4 regions of the Candidatus Enterococcus lowellii genome follow, and region 2 is predicted to be linked to each of the others. Evidence: a T-box and tRNA genes for the amino acid it is inferred to sense, from the RefSeq annotation. Region 2 holds a T-box; the other regions hold tRNA genes.
The links. The T-box of region 2 lies ahead of argS (arginine--tRNA ligase). A T-box ahead of a tRNA ligase gene usually reads a tRNA of that ligase, here a tRNA-Arg.
Positions count from the first base shown of each region.

Region 1: it has a tRNA-Arg gene. The T-box ahead of argS (arginine--tRNA ligase) is inferred to sense a tRNA for this amino acid. The anticodon was not compared.
Region 3: it has a tRNA-Arg gene. The T-box ahead of argS (arginine--tRNA ligase) is inferred to sense a tRNA for this amino acid. The anticodon was not compared.
Region 4: it has a tRNA-Arg gene. The T-box ahead of argS (arginine--tRNA ligase) is inferred to sense a tRNA for this amino acid. The anticodon was not compared.

Region 1 covers NZ_CP147251.1:1,342,156-1,347,405, reverse strand. Annotated here, with positions in the region: gene DOK78_RS06550 (sugar-binding transcriptional regulator) at 1-617, opposite strand, end outside; gene rpoN (RNA polymerase factor sigma-54) at 852-2,168, opposite strand; tRNA gene DOK78_RS06540 (tRNA-Arg) at 2,225-2,296, shown strand; gene DOK78_RS06535 (DUF998 domain-containing protein) at 3,370-4,554, opposite strand; gene rpoE (DNA-directed RNA polymerase subunit delta) at 4,684-5,250, opposite strand, start outside.
Region 2 covers NZ_CP147251.1:2,486,134-2,491,383, reverse strand. Annotated here, with positions in the region: gene argJ (bifunctional ornithine acetyltransferase/N-acetylglutamate synthase) at 1-988, shown strand, start outside; gene argB (acetylglutamate kinase) at 1,001-1,744, shown strand; gene argF (ornithine carbamoyltransferase) at 1,763-2,770, shown strand; T-box leader at 2,830-3,023, shown strand; gene argS (arginine--tRNA ligase) at 3,097-4,788, shown strand; partial or broken gene DOK78_RS12060 (DUF2334 domain-containing protein) at 5,070-5,250, shown strand, end outside.
Region 3 covers NZ_CP147251.1:2,878,016-2,883,265, reverse strand. Annotated here, with positions in the region: gene proS (proline--tRNA ligase) at 1-498, opposite strand, end outside; gene DOK78_RS14105 (DNA-directed RNA polymerase subunit alpha C-terminal domain-containing protein) at 510-704, opposite strand; T-box leader at 756-964, opposite strand; gene DOK78_RS14100 (O-methyltransferase) at 1,075-1,770, shown strand; tRNA gene DOK78_RS14095 (tRNA-Arg) at 1,875-1,948, shown strand; gene DOK78_RS14090 (MarR family winged helix-turn-helix transcriptional regulator) at 2,204-2,611, shown strand; gene DOK78_RS14085 (nitroreductase family protein) at 2,627-3,265, shown strand; gene DOK78_RS14080 (DUF1304 domain-containing protein) at 3,305-3,664, shown strand; gene DOK78_RS14075 (hypothetical protein) at 3,761-3,889, shown strand; gene DOK78_RS14070 (DUF3267 domain-containing protein) at 4,229-4,780, shown strand; gene DOK78_RS14065 (transporter substrate-binding domain-containing protein) at 4,903-5,250, shown strand, end outside.
Region 4 covers NZ_CP147251.1:1,469,270-1,474,519, forward strand. Annotated here, with positions in the region: gene DOK78_RS07190 (PTS lactose/cellobiose transporter subunit IIA) at 1-264, shown strand, start outside; gene DOK78_RS07195 (PTS sugar transporter subunit IIC) at 289-1,542, shown strand; gene DOK78_RS07200 (GNAT family N-acetyltransferase) at 1,607-2,758, shown strand; tRNA gene DOK78_RS07205 (tRNA-Arg) at 2,831-2,902, shown strand; sodium ion sensor (DUF1646 type) at 3,268-3,313, shown strand; gene DOK78_RS07210 (cation-translocating P-type ATPase) at 3,369-5,250, shown strand, end outside.

The sequences.
Region 1 (5,250 bases), 1.1 Mb from region 2:
AATGCGCGATATTTGCCATTGGTTTGGATCGCCATTTCAGCACTTACAGAATTTGCTTGTACACTTACAGCTTCTCCAATTCCTCCTCTAGCAGGTACGAATAAGTTTTCACGTTGCTCTGTTTCTAAATCAGAGAGCTCGCTTGCAACTTGTGCCATGGTGGTCCCACCCATTACCGCAATAATGTTTTTCCCATTTGGCAAATTTTCGTCCAGTGCTTCATAAAGAAGATGTCCAAATTCGCTAATTACTTTTACTTGTTGATCGCTATCGCCACCTGTAATGAAGCAACGAGAAATCCCAAAATAACTAGCCAACCGCTTTTCAATCTGGTGCATTTCAAATAATTGGTCCATCATACTTCCTAGTTGATTGTAAACATCTTCACCTTTAGCTGTTAACATCATGCCGCTTTTTGAAGATTCAATCAATTTCAGTCGTTTTAATACATCCGTTTCTGTTCGCAACACACGTTCTGTTAAATCTAAACTCTCAGCCAACGTACGTCGACCAATCGGCTGCATCCAGTAAATATTTTGTAATATTCGGTATCTTTCTTGGAGAACCGTCAAAATATCTGGAGCAATAGCTTCAATCAATTTTATTTCATCAAGCATATGCAACCTCCGTTGGACTTTTTTTGTCCTAGATAGACTTAATATGACCCATGTGTTGTAAAAAAAAGCGAATTTACTTTTCAGTACCAATTCCTTACACAAATAATTCTAGCATGTTCTTTTTTATTTATCAACTAATACTCAAAGAAAAAAATCAAAAATCCTTGTTTTTCTTTAAAAAATCACAAAAAACAGAGGAATTTCACTAAAAATTCATGAAACCCCTCTCAATGCTTATGTTTCATCGTATCGCTTACGTTTGGTTGACGATGGAATTTTTAATAAATCGCGATATTTAGCGATTGTTCTTCGTGAAATATCTATGCCTTCATCGTTCAAAAGTTCCACTAATTTTTGATCGGATAAGGGTTTAGCTTTATCTTCTGAATCGATTAACGTTTGCAAGCGATGTTTCACATCATTTGTCGAGCGTTCTCCTTCATCAGAGGCGAGTTTTTGACTAAAGAAATGTTTTAATTCAAAAACGCCAAAATCCGTTTCTAAATATTTGCCATTCACAGCACGACTGACTGTGGATTCGTGAATAGCCAATTCTTCTGAAATATCTTTTAAAATTAATGGCTTGATAGGATGCTCTTTATTGAAAAAGAATTCTTGTTGTCTTTCAACGATTGCTTTCCCCACATTGTAAATAGTGTCTCCACGTTGTTCCACGGTTTTTTTCAGCCACTCAAACGCTTGTTGTTTTTCTTTCAGATAGTTTAACACTTCTGAATCTCCACTTTGAGTCATTTGTTCAAAATAATTTTGCTGAAATTTGATTTCTGGCATTCCACTACGATTTGAGACTACCGTCACTTGTTGTCCGTCAACTTTAACCGTTAAGTCAGGGATGATGTACAAGCCTTCTGTCGAACCAAAGACTGCCCCTGGTGTTGGCGTTAATGTTTGAATATAATCAAATACTTTTTGAATATCTGTCAAAGAGATGACTAACTTTTTAGCGATACTTTCCCATTTTCTTTCAACTAATTCTGTAAAATATTCTTCTAATATTAAATACGCAATTTCTGGTGCATAGTTATCTCGTTCGGTTTGTAACATCAAACATTCTTGCAGATTTCTAGCACCTACACCCGCTGGTTCTAATTGCTGAATTAAGGTCAAAGCATCCAATAGTTGAATCGGCGTCCCACCTGTCTGTTCAACTGCTTCGTCCAGCGAAATTGTTAAATAACCATTCAAGTCAATATATTCTACCAAATACAGAACCAGTGTCCTTAAATAAGTATCACGATAGTTCAAATGAATTTGATCAATTAAGTGCTCGAATAATGAAATTGTCGTATCAGGGATTTGGTTTAAACGTGTCATTTCTGTGCCTGTTGATGTACGTGGTTTTGAGTAGTTTGAAGTATAATTAGGTTGAATGACATCAAGTAGTGGATTTTCTAAGGCTTGATTCTCAATAAATTGTGTTAATTCCTCTGTAGAAAACTGCAAAACTTGAATCGATTGCTGTAATTTTTGTGTCATCGCTAGTTTCTGTGTTTGCTTTTGTTGCTGCGAAAACTGCTGTTCAAATTTCATTTTGGATTTCCCCTTGTTTTTTTTCTTAAAGTTCGCTAAACTATGTAAAGTGTTCAGCACCTTTAGTGTAGTGGATATCACGCAAGATTCCGGTTCTTGAGACAGGGGTTCGATTCCCTTAAGGTGCGTTTGTGTAACTGATTACATTATACTTGATGCTACGTTAAATGGCAAAACCCTCTTGTAACAACGGATTACGAAAAATAACAATATTCAAAAAGTTCGTGGGTATGGATTTTCTTTCTTCCTTTGTGGATATTTCGTGGGGAGCTCATTATCAAAAAATAGCGTGATGGCGAGTGTTAGGCTAGGTTCCAATTCGGAATCTAGCTTTTTTGTATGAAACTGGTGGATTTACAATATGACGTTTAGGCATGAATTTGCGACGTTCAAGATAAAAATAAATGCTGGTTCAATAGTATAATACTAACTATACTATTGAAAGTATTGATGTGTATGGTAGATACTGAAAATAATAGCTAACAGTTAATCTAAGAGTACACATCATCTGATGGAATCTTTACAGAAGAAAACAACTCCAAACAATCAGTTGGAAGCGTGGCAATTTTAACTTACAATTCGACAGCTTATATAAAAAACTTAGTTTATTACTTTGAATAGGAGGCGATTTTTATGTGGGTAGTTTCGGCTACTATATATGTATCATTATCTATACTATTATTTCTATCCTTTTTCATCTGGAAATTTTTTATGTATTCTTTTTACTTTCCACTGTTACTATGTGCATTAATCTTTTTAGCATTAGGTCTAACTTCTTATTGGTTTGCATTAAAAAAATAAAAAGATAATTAATAAGCTTGAATCTGATAGTCAACTTACATGGAGCTTAATCCTCATTTAGATTTAGATTGAAAAAAACTTGTGTGGTTATAAAAAAGTACATACAAAATTACCTATGCAGTTTTTAGTAATTTTCTTGAAATTTTCCTATAAATTTTCTTTTCAAGAAGAAATATGTTATACTTAAGTAACGCGAAAGATATTTTTATGCGACACTTTAATTTGTTTTTAGGAAATTTATTCACACTGGCGTAACTACAGGGTTACAAGGATGTATTAGAGGTTAGGGAATATATCGTTTAAATGAGAAATAGTTAATTTTTAGTAATAGTTATAATTAGTATCAACTTTAAAATAAATATATTGATTCGTCAGATAGCCTTCTCTTTTTTAGAGAGGGCTATCGTTCATTTTCAGAGTCTTTAATTTCAATGACCAAACGATGTTCTGGCGATTCAAGAACCAAGAATTGTAAAAACTGGAAAAACATCAATAGCCAAACAAAAGCTACTAAAAATGCTAGAAACTCAAAAGCTGTTAATGATAGATAATGAACACCCATAAACAAAAATACGCATAAAACAAGCAATCCCATCACAATAAATGAAGTGATTTTAAATTCTCTTGTAATTCTAGGTAATAACCAAGGTAATGTGACAATTAACAGAATAACTAAATAAACAAGGTTTGCGGCAACATGATTATGAATCACAGCCGATAAAGAACCTTCTTTATATGGAAACATCCCTACACCACCTAAATTTACAGCAATCAAAATTAATAGCCAGCGTAAAATCTGAAGTTTCATTCCTGGATATCGTTCTTGCAAATTCACAAAAATATAATCAATTAATGCAATCATCAAAATGGCCGATAAAACTAAGGTGAGATTGAATTGCCAACGGTTTGTCGCTTCGCTGGTACCTAAAAAACTAAAATTATGTTGCCACCACTGATTTTCTCGATTAGTTACCATCGCACCAACGACACCACCAATAATTACAAAGGTCAAAATATTAGTTAATAACAATGGGGTCAATTCCATTACAATATAAATAATAAAGTAATTAATAATTGCTATACTGACAAAATAAAGCCCTGTAGCAGTGTATAAATCAAAAACTAATCCAGGAAACATATAACGTAAGATTCGAAAGAGAAAAAGACTTCCTAAGAATAACATAATGCCTAATGAAATAAATAATGCTGGAAAATTACGCCAATATAAATTTTTAGCTTGAGAAAACCGCTTGCCTTTTTTTATACTGGTAAAAATAAGTGTCAATGTCAAAAGACCTGTGAGTGTTCCTAAGATTGACAACATAAAACCTATTGAGTCATACCCTGACAAAGCAATTTGGGTTCGTTTTGTAAAATAATAATAAAGAAAAAACAAGAAGGCAGACAAAAAGGATGGAACAAAAAACAAACGTAATGAAATAGTTTGGCTACTCATAGTAGTTTCTTTTTCTTTTATTGTCAAAACACCTGTATTTACATCTAATTCCCCTTCTCCTTCTGACCATTTGATTAATTTTGATTTTTCAACTATTTCTTTTGGAAGATTAAAACGTACTTTATTCATGTTTATTCCACCTTTTTTAAACTCTTTTGTTTTGCTTATCATACACAATTTTGGTAAATAACAAAAGCGACATCATTAAACAAAAAACACCCAAAAGCTATTAATAAGCTTTTGGGTGTTTTGCAATGATTATAATTCTTCTTCCTCGTCATCAAATTCATCGTCGTCATCATCGTCAATGATTGTTAAGTCTTCTTCAATACTTCCTGGAAGTTCTTCTTCATCATCATCGTTGGTTGCGCCAATTTCTTGTAAATCAGAGTTATATGCTGCGATTTCTTCATCTTCATCGTCATCATCAAATAAATCATCATCATCTTCTTCATCAGTTAGATCTGTATCTTCTGGATCATCATCGTTGTAGTCAATAGCATCTTCATCATCACTAATAAAGGCATTTACTTTCTTACGTTTACGACGGCGTGGTGCATCTTCGTCATCTTCGTCAATTCCATGGTTTACTTCTTCGTCAATCGAATCAATGGCATACCATGAACGTAAGCCCCAACGATTATCACCTAAAGAAATGAAACTACCATCAATGTTTAAGTCTGTATAAAACTGCGCCAATGAATCACGAATATCGCTATCAGATTTCCCTAAATAGGTTTGAATCTCATTTACTAAATCTGAAAAATCCATTACATCGCCTTTTTGAGACAAAATTGCATAGGCAACTTCAATCATGGATAATTC
Region 2 (5,250 bases):
TATTGTTAATTCAGGAAATGCCAATGCTTGTACGGGTGAAGAAGGTTTTGCGAATGCGCAACAAATGCAACAGTTAGCCAGCGAAAAATTGGGGATTGATGCTTCATTAGTGGCTGTTGCTTCCACGGGTGTGATTGGACATCAATTACCCATGGAAAGAATTGTAGCAGGCATTGAATTGTTAGATCAATCGACAGAACAACAACCAGAAAATTTTCAAAAAGCCATTTTAACGACAGATACGACTGAAAAAGCTATCACTATTACAGCAGTCATTGATGGTAAGCAAGTAACAATCTCTGGTTGTAGTAAAGGTTCAGGGATGATTCATCCCAATATGGCAACTATGTTAGGCTTTATTACTACAGATGTGGCGATTTCATCTACGTTGTTGCAAGACTTATTAAAAGAATTAACAGAAGTAACGTTTAATCAAATTACAGTGGATGGTGACACTTCGACAAACGATATGGTCGTTGTGATGGCAAATGGATTAGCTAAAAATCAAGAAATCACTGAAAAAAATACCGATTATCAACAATTTAAAGAAATGCTAACAATCGTTTTGACAGAATTAGCCAAATTAATTGCGAAAGATGGCGAAGGGGCAACTAAATTAATTGAAGTAGATGCAACTGGAGCAAAAACAGCTAGCGATGCTCGAATGATTGCAAAAGCAATTGTTGGTTCAATGTTAGTAAAATCAGCTATTTTTGGAAAAGACCCAAACTGGGGACGTATTTTATGTGCGATTGGTTATAGTGGCGTTGAATTTGACCCAACAAACGTAACGATTGAGCTTGCAGGGATTCCAGTATTTAAAGCGGGTGAACCACTTGGATTTGATGTAGAACAAATGGAAGATAATTTAAGTGAAGAAGAGATTAAAATCGCTGTTTATCTAAATGAAGGCGATGCATTTGGACAAGCATGGGGCTGTGATTTGACGTATGACTACGTTAAAATCAATGCACTTTATCACACATAGGAGGAAATGAATATGAAAACAATCGTAGTAAAAATGGGCGGCGTTGCTTCAGATAACTTAAATGATGCTTTTTTTCAAAAAATTTCTTCTTGGCAAAACCAAGGTTATCGTGTGATTATTGTTCATGGAGGGGGACACTATATCTCTAAAATGATGGATATTTTAGGAATTAAAGTAGAAGTGAAGCAAGGACTACGTGTTACTTCTGAAAAAACATTAGAAATTACGCGAATGGTTTTATTAGGACAAGTACAGCCGATGATTACCACTCATTTTCAACAAGCAGGTTTTCCTACACTAGGTATGAATGCTGGTTGTGATCAATTGATTCAAGGAAAAATTATTGATGAAGAAAAATTAGGTTTTGTTGGTGAAGTGACGGCAGTGAACAGCGAGCTTTTAAATACCTTAATTGAAAAACATCACATTCCCATCATTGCGCCATTAGGGATTACTGAATCAGGACAATGGTTAAATATCAATGCTGATGAAGTAGCTTGTAAAGTTGCGGCAAGTATTAAAGCAGAAAAGTTATATCTATTAACAGATGTTCCAGGAATAAAAAAAGAATCTGAATGGCTAAAAGAAATTTCTGTAGCAGAAATCTCTCAATTAAAAACAGAAAAAGTAGTTACAGGTGGCATGTTACCAAAATTAGACAGTGCACATAAAGCGCTGTTAGCAGGCGTGAAATCAGTCTTTATCAGTAATACGATTGATTCATTTGGAACAGAAATAAAAGTAGCTGTAGGTTGAACTGAACGGAGGAAAACGATGGAATTTCAAGGGAAAAGTTTTTTAGCAGAAAAAGATTTTACACAACAAGAATTACAGTATTTAATTGATTTATCCCAGCATTTGAAAAAACTAAAAAAACAAGGGATTACACATCGTTATTTAGAAGGGAAAAATATTGCCTTATTGTTTGAAAAAACATCAACGCGAACACGGGCAGCTTTTACAGTGGCTTCGGTCGATTTAGGCGCTCATCCAGAATTTTTAGGCGCAAATGATATTCAATTGGGTAAAAAAGAATCCGTGGAAGATACGGCAAAAGTGTTGGGTAGTATGTTTGATGGGATTGAATTTCGTGGATCCAGTCAAGCAGTAGTTGAAGCATTGGCTGAACATTCGGGTGTCCCTGTATGGAATGGTCTCACTGATGAATGGCATCCAACACAAATGATTGCTGACTATCTAACGATTCAAGAAAGCTTTGGAAAAGTCAAAGGCATTAATCTCGTTTATTGTGGCGATGGTCGTAACAATGTGGCACGTTCATTGTTAGTCACTGGGGCTATTTTAGGGACAAATGTGCGAATTGTTGCACCAAAAGAATTGCATCCTGACGAACAATTAATTGCTTTGGCAAAAGAGTATGCGCAACAATCAGGTGCTGAAATTTTGGTGACAGACAATGTAGATGAAGGCGTTTTAGGCGCTGATGTCTTATATACCGATGTCTGGGTATCAATGGGTGAAGAAGATAAATTTGCTGAGCGAATTGAATTATTACTTCCTTATCAAGTGAATCAAATGATGATTGAGAAAACCAAAAACGAGCAAGTCATTTTCTTGCATTGTTTACCTGCTTTTCATGATGCAGAAACAGATTACGGTCAAGATATTCAAGAAAAATTCAATCTAAGTGAAATGGAAGTAACCGATGAAGTCTTCCGTAGTAAACATGCCAAACAATTTGAACAAGCTGAAAATCGCATGCATTCAATTAAAGCGGTTATGGCAGCAACTTTAGGACATTTATTTATTCCGAATAGTTAAAATTAAACACAAGACTAGCGCAATAAAAAAGATTTGCTATAATCAGTGTACATTTCATACATGATTTAGTGATCAAGAGAGTAACTTTTCATTTTTTACTAGCGAATTCGGGAAGGTGGAAGCCGAAATAAAGAAGAGAAGTGAAGCGCACTTGTGAAAATTTGTTAAGCAAACGGCATCTACCGTTATCAGATAAAGTGGGTTCGATTTGTCGAACAATCAGAGTGGTACCGCGGGAATTCTCGTCTCTAGTGTTTTTTACACTAGAGACTTTTTGTTTGCTGTCGCATAAAAATCAATGAGACTACTTTAGGAGGAAATAATTTATGAATAACAAAGATATCGTATCAAAAGCAATTTTTGATGTGGTCAAAGAAGATTTGTCATTAGAACAAGTTCAACAGCTATTAGAAAACCCAAAATCAGCCGATCATGGAGACGTGGCTTTTCCGGCATTTGCCTTGGCAAAAGTTTACCGTAAAGCACCACAACAAATTGCTGCCGATTTAGCTGAAAAAATTGATGGTTCATCATTTGAAAAAATTGAGGTAGTTGGACCGTATTTAAACTTCTTTATGAATAAAGCGGTAATTAGTCAAAACGTTTTAGCAACCGTTGTAAAAGAAAAAAATCATTTTGGTGATAGTAGCGAAGGAAACAACGCTAGTGTCCCAATTGATATGTCTTCTCCTAATATTGCTAAACCAATTTCAATGGGACATTTACGTTCAACTGTCATTGGGAATTCAATTGGCTTTATTTTAGAAAAAGTAGGCTACCAACCAATTCGTATTAACCACTTAGGAGATTGGGGAACACAATTTGGGAAATTAATTGTAGCTTATAAAAAATGGGGTTCAGAAGAAGCTGTTCGTAATGAACCCATCACTGAATTATTGCGTTTATATGTAGAATTCCATGAAAAAGCTGAAGAAGATAAAGCGTTAGAAGATGAAGCACGTGCATGGTTTAAAAAATTAGAAGATGGCGATGAAGAAGCTATTTCATTATGGCAATGGTTCCGCGATGAATCAATGAAAGAATTTAACAAAATTTATGACATGTTAGAAGTATCTTTTGATTCATTAAATGGCGAAGCTTTCTACAACGACAAGATGGATGAAGTTGTTGAAATGTTAGAAGAAAAACATTTATTAAAAGAAGACCAAGGTGCAGAGATTGTTGATTTAACGAATTACGACTTGAATCCTGCATTAATTCGTAAATCAGATGGTGCAACATTGTATATTACACGTGATATGGCCGCTGCGTTATATCGTAAACGTACGTATAATTTTGGCAAATCATTATACGTTGTTGGGAATGAACAAAGTTATCATTTCAAACAATTAAAAGCTGTATTAAAAGAAATGGGCTTTGATTGGGCTGATGATATGTATCATATTCCATTTGGCTTAATTACCAAAGATGGTAAAAAATTATCCACACGTAAAGGGAAAATTGTCTTATTAGAAGAAGTATTGAATGAAGCAATTGATTCAGCCAAAGAACAAATTAGTGAAAAAAATCCAACTTTAGAAAATAAAGAAGAAGTAGCTAAACAAGTAGGGGTAGGCGCAGTTGTTTTCCATGATTTGAAAAATGATCGTCTAAACAATTTTGACTTCACTTTAGAGGAAGTTGTTCGTTTTGAAGGTGAAACAGGACCGTATGTTCAATATGCACATGCGCGTGCGATGAGTATCTTAGCAAAAGCTGCATTTACACCAGACGAAACCAAAACGTATGCTTTAAATGATGAAGAAAGCTGGGAAGTGATTAAATTAATTCAACGTTACCCAGAAACAATCCAACAAGCAGCAGATAAGTACGAGCCATCTGTTATTGCGAAACATTCAATTAAATTGGCACAAGCATTTAACAAATATTATGCCAATACGAAAATCTTAGCAGAAGACGAGCAAAAAGAAGCGCGTTTAGCGTTAGTTTATGCTGTTACTGTTTTGTTAAAAGAAGATTTACGTCTCTTAGGTTTACATGCACCAGAAAAAATGTAAGTAAAAATAGTCTATGCCATAAGTTTGTTTTTAAACAAATTTATGGCATAATTTTTTTGTATGGACAATTATTTAAAATCATGCAAAACTTAATTTGGATGTATTATAGATTTAGTCAATACTATTGTCGAGGGAGAAACGGATGCGTAAAATAATATTATTTTTTTTTAATACCAATCTGCTTTTTTTATTCTAAAGAAATTTTTGCTCAAGAGAATGTAAAACAAGACGTTTTAGTCATTTATTCAACAAAAGGCGAGCAAAAGCTAAATGAATTACGCATGTTAGATACTATTTTAGGTCGATTTAATATAAACTATCAATTTATTAATGAATCAGACATCCAAAGTGATGCAATTCAAAATAGTTCACATATTATTTATTTTGGATTAGACAAAACGACTTTTTCTTCAGAAACAAAAAAAGCATTAGACACATTTGAGGGAAAGCTTTATGTGATAG
Region 3 (5,250 bases), 390 kb from region 2:
GCGTGCATCCTCTGCATCTGCATGTGCGGTATGTCCTTCTTGCCATAAAAATTCAGAAGTACGTAAAAATGGTAAAGTTTTCTTTTCCCAGCGGAAGACGTTGGCCCATTGATTAATTTCGTAAGGTAAATCACGATAAGAATTAATCCAATCAGAAAAAGCAGTCCCAATCATTGTTTCAGAAGTTGGGCGTAAAGCTAAAGGTTCTTCTAACTTTTCATCGCCTACCTCAGTTACCCAAGGAAGCTCTGGAGCAAAGCCTTCAATATGATCCGCTTCTTTCATGAAGAAACTTTTTGGAATCAACATTGGGAAATAGGCATTGCGAATTCCTTCGCTACGTAAGAATTTGTTGAATTCTTCTTGAATATGCTCCCATAATTCAAAACCATCTGGACGGAAGATGATGGAACCTCTAACGGGTGAGTAAGACATTAATTCTGCTTGTTGAACGGTTTGTAAATACCATTCTGTAAAATCATTTTTTTGTTCTGCCATTTTGTTTCCTCCTATTGATTAAATGTACGATTATTTTGGTTGAGCGCATCTTTCATAGTGGGTAAAGATTTTGGTCCCACGCCATGGATAGCTAAGACCTGTTTTTCAGTTAAGCTGGCTAATTTATCAAAGCTATCAATTTTTTCGTGTAAAAGTGCATTTCGTGCGGGGTTAGAAAGTTTTTGTAAAAATTCGTCGTAAGTCATTTGATAACCACCTTTAATTTTTTGCAATAAAAAAAGCATTCTCATCCCGATAAAAAGGACGAAATGCTGAACATTCGCGGTACCACCTTCATTGAATAGAATAACTCTATCCCACTTGTAACGAAGATAAGGGTTCTAACCCGATTGTTTTCACAATCATTGACATTGGTAGGTTCACAAAAATAGGGGTATCGAGGTTCCAGCCTTGCCCCGACTCTCTAAAACATATTTTTGATAGTAATCCAAATCCTGTCTATAGACTAATAGGAATTGCTCAAAAAAGCAAGTAGAAGTTTTTAATGAGAAAAGATTGCAGGTTGTCGCTGAAATTCGTATAATGAAAAACAGTGAATAAGTAGGAGTGTAAAACATGAGAAACGAAATGATGTATCGACCAGTTGTAAAACCCGAACTTGTCGAATTTTTACGTAATGAACAAAAACAATTAGCTGGTGAACTGGGTCAAATTGAAAAAGAAGCCAATGAAAATGAAGTACCGATTATCCCCCATGAAACAGTTGTTTTTATGCAATTTTTATTAGGTCAAATTAGACCAAAGCAAGTGTTGGAAATCGGAACAGCACTGGGATTTTCTTCTAGTTTAATGGCGCAATATGTTGGAGAAGACGGGCATGTTACCACCATTGATCGCTTTGATGTCATGATTCGTAAAGCGAAAAAAACTTATGAACGTCTTGGCTTAGAAGATAAAGTAACGTTATTAGAAGGTCAAGCAGCAGATATTTTACCAGAATTAACAGGTCCATATGATTTTATTTTTATGGATAGCGCTAAGTCAAAATATATTGAGTTTTTACCAGAGTGTTTACGCTTGTTGAAAAAAGGTGGCGTATTGATGGTAGATGATGTGTTTCAAGGAGGAACAGTGTTAGATCCAATCGAAGAAATTCCTCGGAATCGTCGTACTATTCATCGTAAACTAAAACGATTTTTAGATGTCATTAATACACACCCTGATTTAACAACGAGTTTGGTACCATTAGGGGATGGGATTGCTTTAATCACCAAAGAAGCAGATGAAGTTGTGATTGAACCTGTAGAATAAGCTGTTTTTTAAGGTGTCTTTTTTTGGCACCTTAAAAAATAACAGAAAAACAATTGACATTTATAAGGAATTTCCATATAATAATTTTTGTTGCTAAAACATCTGTCATAGTAGCTCAGCCGGATAGAGCATCCGCCTTCTAAGCGGACGGTCGGGGGTTCGAATCCCTCCTGTGACGCTAATTAAGCCTTAGAAACGTTGGTTTCTAAGGCTTTTTTTGTTTTTTGTGCCAAAAAATTTTATAACGATGATATTTTGCCTTAATTAATTAATGTTTAACACACAGCTGCTATTTTCTAGCAGTTTTTTTATTTTATAGCGTATATTCACACGTATGAATCACCAATGCAAGCAAAGTAATTTACAAATTAAATTCTTTTCTGTATATTTGATGAATCAACTGTTGACTAGTCAAATGTAGAAGGGAGTTAATATGAATCTTAGAAAAATTAGTAAATTATTTTATCAGTTAAAGTTGGCGAATCAAGAAATGACCGCCAAGTTTGAAAAAGAAACGGGGTTTAGTATTACTCGTTATGAACTAATGATGTTTTTAAAAGAAAATGGGCAATGTTCGCAAACTATTCTACAAAAAGAATTGAAAATTGATAGTGCCGCAGTAACGAGACATCTAAAAATACTAGAAGATAAGAATTATGTAACTCGTGAAAGAAATCAACAAAACAATCGCGAAGTTTTTGTAAAGATTACAGCTAAAGCTTTCAACGAGTTAGAAACTTGTGAAAAAAAATATAGTTCTTCTGAAAAACAAATACCTGTATCACTTAATGATCAAGAAGGAGAACTTCTCTTAGAATTATTAACCAAATTAGTGAAATGAAAGAGGCCAATTAATATGTCAAACAACTTAATGAACAATAATTTTTCTGAAATTACTTTTGATAGAAAATCTGTACGTATCTATGATGAATCCTATAAAATTTCTCATGAAGAAATGCTAGAAATGATTCAAGAAGCAACACTTGCGCCTTCATCAGTAAATATGCAACCATGGCGTTTTGTAGTCGTTGAAAGCGAGGCAGAAAAAGCAAAATTAAAACCATTAATTCGTTTTAATACTCGTCAAAATGATACATCTTCTGCAATGATTTTAATTTTTGGAGATATGGAATGTTATGAACGAGGCGAAGAAATTTACGACCAAGCAGTAGCAGAAGGAGGAATGCCTCCAGAAGTCAGAGATCAACAACTAGAAGCAATTATCCCTTACTATAAAAACTTTACTAAAGAAAAAATGAATGACGTTGTAAAAATTGATTCAAGTTTAGCTGCGATGCAATTGATGTTAGTTGCTCGTGCACATGGTTATGAAACAAATCCAATTGGTGGGTTTGAAGAGGATCAATTAGCAGAAGCATTTGGTTTAGACAAAGAGCGTTATGTCCCCGTGATGATTGTATCGATTGGTAAAGCAAAAGAAACGGGTTATTCATCTGTCCGTTTAGCAGCGGAAAAAATTACAGAATTTAAGTAAAAGTGTTACTTGAAAAATAGTCTTCTAAGGGGGAGTATCATGTCATTCATTTCAATGGTATTAGTTGTGTTAGTAGCCTTAGAATTTTTCTATATTATGTATTTAGAAACTTTCGCTACAACCTCAGCTGCAACAAGTCGTGTATTTAATATGACGAGGGAAAGTTTAGCAGATAAATCATTAAACACCTTATTTAAAAATCAAGGTATTTATAATGGATTGATTGGTGTTGGGTTATTGTATAGTGTCTTCTTTGCTACTGCATCGCTGGAAATCAGTCGTTTAATTCTGCTATACATTATTTTCGTTGCTTTATATGGAAGCTTTACAAGCGATAAAAAAATTATTTTCACGCAAGGTGGGTTAGCCATCCTTGCTTTAGTTTCAACCTTTTTTTAATTGTCTATAAAAAGCGCAGTCTGCAAAGGTTGTGCTTTTTATTTTTAGCTTAGAATGTTTGTTATAATAGAGATAAATAAACGAAGAGATGAATATATGTGTAAGCTTTCGGATGCTTTATTAGTGATTGATCTTCAAAATGGTGTTTGTCAGGATAGCTATCAACTACAAAAGTTGACGTTACTAGTCAATCAACGAATTGATGAATACAATAAAACTAATTGAGCAGTTATTTTTATTCAACATTGTGATTCAAAGTTGATTTATCAAGAGAAAAATTGGGAAATCATTTCTCAAATAAACCAACCAGAAGATGCTTAATTTGTTCAGAAAAAACATGCTAGTGCAAGATTTACAACAGTTATTGACAAAAATTGATGTAGAATCCATCGAAACATGTGAGACACAAACAGAATATTGTGTGGATTCAACGATTAAAGTTGACGCTTCCTAATGCAACAACGACAATGGATAATAAGTATATGTCAGCGGCAAAGACTATTCAATTTTATGAAAATATTTGGGACCGACGTTTTGTAGATTTTATATAAAGGAGGGCTTTCTATGGGGAATGAAAAGAGAATTTTATTAAAAGAAATCAACCTATTAGAAAACAAAAAGTTGATTTGGGGATTAAACATCGCCGGAATTATGTTGTTTTTTGTTTTCTTTTTTATCTTTTCTAAATTGGGCTTTTTATATTCTGCCTCGCTCTATCAAACATTTGATTTTGGGGCATTGATGTTGGGGGTTATCCTCTTTTTGGGTTTAATTATTATTCACGAGCTTATTCATGCTGTTTTTTTCAAAACTTTTCAGCCAACAAAAAAGGTGAAATTTGGTTTTAAGAATGGGATGGCTTATGCGACAAGTCCTCATTCGTATTATAAAAAATACCAATTTATTATCATTTGTTTAGCGCCCTTTATTATTATTACAGCAGGACTAATTATTTTTTTCTTATTAAATATCTTGCCAGCGAGTATGTTTGCTTTTTTAGTTGCCTTGCATGGAGCGGGATGTGTCGGTGATTTTTATTTCACCTATTTAATTTTGTTTGCTCCCAAAAACATCTGGATAGAGGATACAGAACAAGGAATCAATTTTTACTATTAGGCTGTGTGAGCAGTCTTTTTTTCTGTATCACTTCATTGGTAATCCCTTCCAATATCGGGTATAATCAAAATGTTACGATATGTAACAGATAAAAAAACTGTTATAATTTTGGAGGGGAAAACATGAAGAAATGGTTAGTGGTAGCAACACTTCTTACAGCAGGTTTAGTATTAACTGCATGTGGAACAAAGGAAAAAGAGGGACAAGATGAAAGTTGGGGAAAAGTTGAAGAAGCAGGTAAGTTAACTGTATCAACTTCAGGAACACTTTTTCCATCTTCTTATTATAATGATAACAATCAATTGGTTGGTTATGATGTTGATTTGGCAAAAGAAGTAGCGAAGCGCTTAGATGTCGATATTGAATTCAAAGAATATAATGTTGATGGTCAAATTGCTGCATTACAACGAGGAGAAGCCGATTTTGCAGCAAATGATTTTGGTTTATCGGGCGACCGTAAAGATAAATTT
Region 4 (5,250 bases), 1.0 Mb from region 2:
GCAAAAAGCGATGCAATGGAAGCTATTGCTGCTGCCAAACAAGGTGACTTTGAATTAGCAGATCAAAAAATCAAAGATGCTGAAGCGTCATTAGTGGAAGCACATCATTCTCAAACAGGACTATTAACTCAAGAAGCACAAGGAGATCACATGACAGTTACTTTATTAACCGTTCATTCTCAAGATCATTTGATGACTTCAATCGCATTTACCGATTTAGCAAAAGAGATTATTGACGTTTATCGTCATATCGAAGCAAAATAATTTGATTATTTGGAGGAAGAAACAATGGATTCATTTGTAGCTTTTATGGAAGATAAATTTGTGCCAATTGCATCTAAAATTGGCGCACAACGTCACTTAGTAGCGATTCGTGACTCATTTATGGTAACAATGCCCTTAATGATTTTAGGGGCTTTGGTGGTTATGATTAATAACTTACCAATACCGGTTTATCAAAATTTTATGAACGGTATTTTTGGTGAAGGTGTTTGGCAAACGTTTGGCGGCTCTGTTTGGAACGGAACATTCGCTATTTTGTCTGTTATTATTTCATTTTTAATTGCGTATAATTTAGCTCACGGTTATGGCAAAGATGGTATTGCAGCAGGAACAGTATCACTAGCTTCATTCTTCGCTCTAGGCGGCGCAACAGGAATGTCTAGTACAGGTTTATTTATTGCAATTATTGTAGGGATTGTTTCAACAGAACTATTTGTTCGCTTATCTGGTAGTAGTAAATTAGTAATTAAAATGCCTGATGGTGTACCACCAGCTGTGGCACGTTCATTTGCAGCATTGTTACCAGCGATGATTGTAGTTAGTTTATTCGGTTTAGTTGCTGCGATTTTTGCAGCATTCGGTGTGCCAGATATTATTAATTCATTCTACACAGCGGTACAACAACCATTCATGGGAATGGCAAGTACGTATCCATCAGCGTTGTTGATTGCGTTTATTACACCTTTCTTATGGTTCTTTGGTTTACACGGTGCAAATATGATTGACCCATTTTTACAAACAATTAATGCACCTGCCATCGAAGCGAATGCATTAGCTGTATCAGCTGGTAAGGTAGCACCATATATCGTGAATAAGCCATTTATTGATAGTTTTGTCAACTTAGGCGGAACAGGTGCAACATTTGGTTTGATAATTGCGATCTATTTAGTTGGTCGTAAAAATAAAGCGTACAATGTAGTAAATAATTTAAGTGCTGCACCAGGATTATTCAACATCAATGAACCATTATTGTTTGGTTTACCAATTGTTTTAAATCCAATTATGTTTATTCCATTTATCATCACGCCAATGGTCTTAATTACAACTGCATTTTGGGCAACCAAATTAGGTTTCGTCCCTGCAGCAACATTTATGCCACCATGGGTAACACCTCCAGTAATTGGCGGATTTTTAGCAACACAAAGTTGGACAGGCGGTTTATTAGCAGCCATCAACCTAGTCATTTCTACATTGATTTACATTCCGTTTGTTCGTATCGGAGTTTTACAAGAATTAAAACGCGAACAAGCAGCACAATAAAATATCTACTTAAAGAAGGGTCATTTTTATGGTCCTTCTTTATAAATTCATAGGAGGAAAATAAATGCAAGAGACTACAAAAGCAGATGCGATCTATCAACTTGCTCATTATGCGTTTCAATTTAATCAAAGCGACGCATACAAAAATCGCTTGAATTATATTGTAGAACATTCAAAACATTATGGTTCCTACGATGGAGAACAACTAGCAAGTCAAATTATTGCGACGCCTTTAAAAGTTCAATTTTTTAATCAAGTGTTTGATATGGCAGGTGTAGGATTTGTTTCCTCTGATCCAAGTTATCGTGGTGAAGGCCGAATCGATCAATTGATGGCGAATATTTTAAATGACTGCAAAGAAAATAAGGTTCTTTTCTCTTATCTCGCACCATTCTCATATCCTTTTTATCGTCGTTACGGTTACGAATTGATTTTTGAACGAATTGCGTATGATGTACCTAGTCATGAGTGGCCGGATAGTAGACGTGTACCAGGAAAAATTCGTCGACAGACATGGGAACAATCAAAAGATGTCATTAAAGAAGTATATGAAGCATCTAATCGAAATAAGCATGGAGGATTACAACGTGAAGACTGGTGGTATGAATATAAGTTCCATATTCAACGCCCATATTATTTTGCCGTGTATTATAATGAATCCGACGAAGCGGAAGGCTATTTAATTTATCAAATTTTAAATGGTAAGTTTCATTGTGCAGAGTGGGAAGTATTAAGCGGCAATGCATATCATGCGTTGAATCGCTACATTGCTACACACAGAGATTCGGTCAGTGAAATTCGCTATGAACAAGGATACAATAAAAATAGTTCATTCTTCCTACAAGAAAAACCACTTGCAAATGCAACAATCCGACCAGAAATGATGGTTCGAATTGTTGATATTGAGGCATTTTTAACGGTTTATCCATTTGATAATCTACAAGCAGCATTTGCGATTCAGATTCTAGAAGATACCTATGCGCCATGGAATGAAGGGATTTTTGAAATTCATTCAAAAGGAACTGTCAGTAAAGTAGCGAAAACCAAGCTACCTACGCTAACAATTTCTGTTCAACGTTTTACACAACTCTTTTTAGGCTATCAAAAATTACGAGAATTGATGTTTTTCAATTGTGTAACGGTTGATAAAGAAATAGTGTCTATTGTAGAAGCGATTTTACCAACAGATATTCCTGTTTTAGAGGATTATTTTTAATAAGTAATTTTATCGCTGACCTTGCGTTTTTTTTAGGTTAGCGATAAAATGATAACAGACTTTTTGTCAATCGTCCTCTTAGTTAAATGGATATAACAAGGTCCTCCTAAGACTTAGTTGCTGGTTCGATTCCAGCAGAGGACGTAGCTGAAACTCTTTGTATAAGGGTTTCAGTTTTTTTATTTGAATGATGTATTTAGAGATTTTGCAGATTGAAAATTATAATTTTTAATAAAAGTGGCTGAATTTCTTGCTAACATTTTTCCTTTTACCTTGGCAGTTGTCGAGGTGGAAGCATTACAAAAGGGAATATTAAGTGCAATGGATTAAAATATTCATGCTGATACTGAGATGCGAACGTCGCTTTCTTCAAGTACAGAAAAAACTAGTGAAGAATAGTTTTTCAGTCTACGATAACGATTGAGTAGTAAAAAATTATATTTTTTAGGCATCAAGATAGACAAAGTAGAAAATTTTTGTTAAATTAATACTAATTTCATAAATGACCAGGTTGGGCGCAAGCTTTCAAGACATATTCTCCAAGGGTGAGGAGAGTCTTGTTTGCTTGCGCTCTTTTTGCGTTGTTTAGAAAAAAGAAAGGAAGTTAGCGATGCATTTTTATCAAGAAACAAAAGAAAAATTAATCAAGAGATTTGAGGTTGATCCAACGAACGGGTTAACAAATGAGCGTGTTCGTAGTCTCAGAGAGCAATATGGAGTGAATAAGCTACCTGATGAAAAAGAAGATCCATACTGGAAAGTCTTCTTGAAGAATTTTAAAGAACCCATTGTCATCGTATTGATGGGGGCTATTGTATTATCTTTATTGAGTTCCTTTTATTCTATTCAGATACAAGGAGATATGCAGCATGGTAAAGAATCTCTGTATGAAGCAGCAGCTATTTTTATTTTAATTATCATCAATGCTTGTTTAGGTTTTTGGCAAGAAATTAGTGCACGTAAGAGTTTGAATGCTTTAAAAGAGATGAACAATCGTCAAACAACGGTCTTAAGAAATGGGTGCTGGGAAAAAATTGCTGCTACAGATGTTGTGGTGGGGGATTTAATCAAAGCAGAAGTAGGCGATTTCGTTGAAGCAGATGTACGTTGGATTCAAACGAATGAATTGCAAGTGATTGAAGCACATTTAACTGGCGAAGCAGATGCGATTCATAAAAATACCGAAGCAATTGATGAAATTGTCGAAATTGGCGATAGAAAAAATATGGGCTTTTCAGGCTCCATTGTTTCAAATGGGCAAGGAATTGGTTTAGTCGTTGCTACAGGTTTAAACACTGAATTAGGAAACATTGCACAATTAATTCAAGCTGTAGAAGATAAACCGTCTCCCTTACAGAATACGGTTAATAAATTGACAAAGACCTTAATGCTGATTTCAGCTGGTGTCATTCTATTTACCTTTGTGATTGGTATGATTCAGGCAGGGGAAATCAGTTTTACATCGATTGGTTCGGTACTTTCCACATCAATCGCTCTAGCAGTAGCTTCTATTCCTGATGCGTTGCCTGCAGTATTGTCGATTGTATTGACAATTGGCGCTTTTAAAATGGCACAAAACAGAGGTCTTATTAAATCTCTCTCCAGTGTAGAAACTTTAGGAGCGACCTCTTATATTTGTTCGGATAAAACCGGAACCTTAACGAAAAACGAAATGACAGTGGTTAAGTATTATAGTAACGGCCATTATTACACTGTATCTGGGCTGGGTTATGCGCCAACGGGTGACATTAATTCACTAGAAGAAAGCGCCAAGATGTCTGATACACTAGCTTTTTTAGAAGGAGCTGTTTTATGTAATGAAGCGACTGTCAAAGAAGTGGATGGTGAATATAAACCATTTGGGAATCCAACAGAAGTCGCATTAACCGTTTTAGGCTTAAAAGCAGGTCTAAAGAAAGAAAAACTAGAACAAGAAAAAGAAATTATCCGTACATTACCCTTTACGAGTAGTCGTAAAATGATGAGTGTCATTGTTAAAGAAGGCGAGCGTTATCTGGTGTATACCAAAGGCGCGCCAGATGTATTGGTCAATAAAAGTACAGGCATTTTAATCAATCATAAAGTTGATTCTTCAGAGGAAGCAAAACAATCATTCGTAGATACCGTCGAAGAGTATGCAGAAGCAGCCTTACGTACATTAGCTGTTGGTTATAGAGAAATTACGGAACAAGAAGCAATGAATGGATCTGTCGAAGAGTTAGAAAAGCAGTTAATTATTACCGGTGTTGCCGGAATTATTGACCCAGCTCGTGAAGAAGTCAAAGAGTCTGTAAGTACGTTAAAAAAAGCGAATGTCGAAGTTGTTATGATCACAGGGGACCATGAAAAAACGGCCAAAGCAATTGCCTTAGAATTAGGTATTGTTGATACGGTAGATGCGCCAGTGATTAAAGGTATTGAAATCGAGAAGATGTCTGATGAAGAATTATATAGTCGTGTGAAACATACGAATATCTATGCTCGTGTGTCAC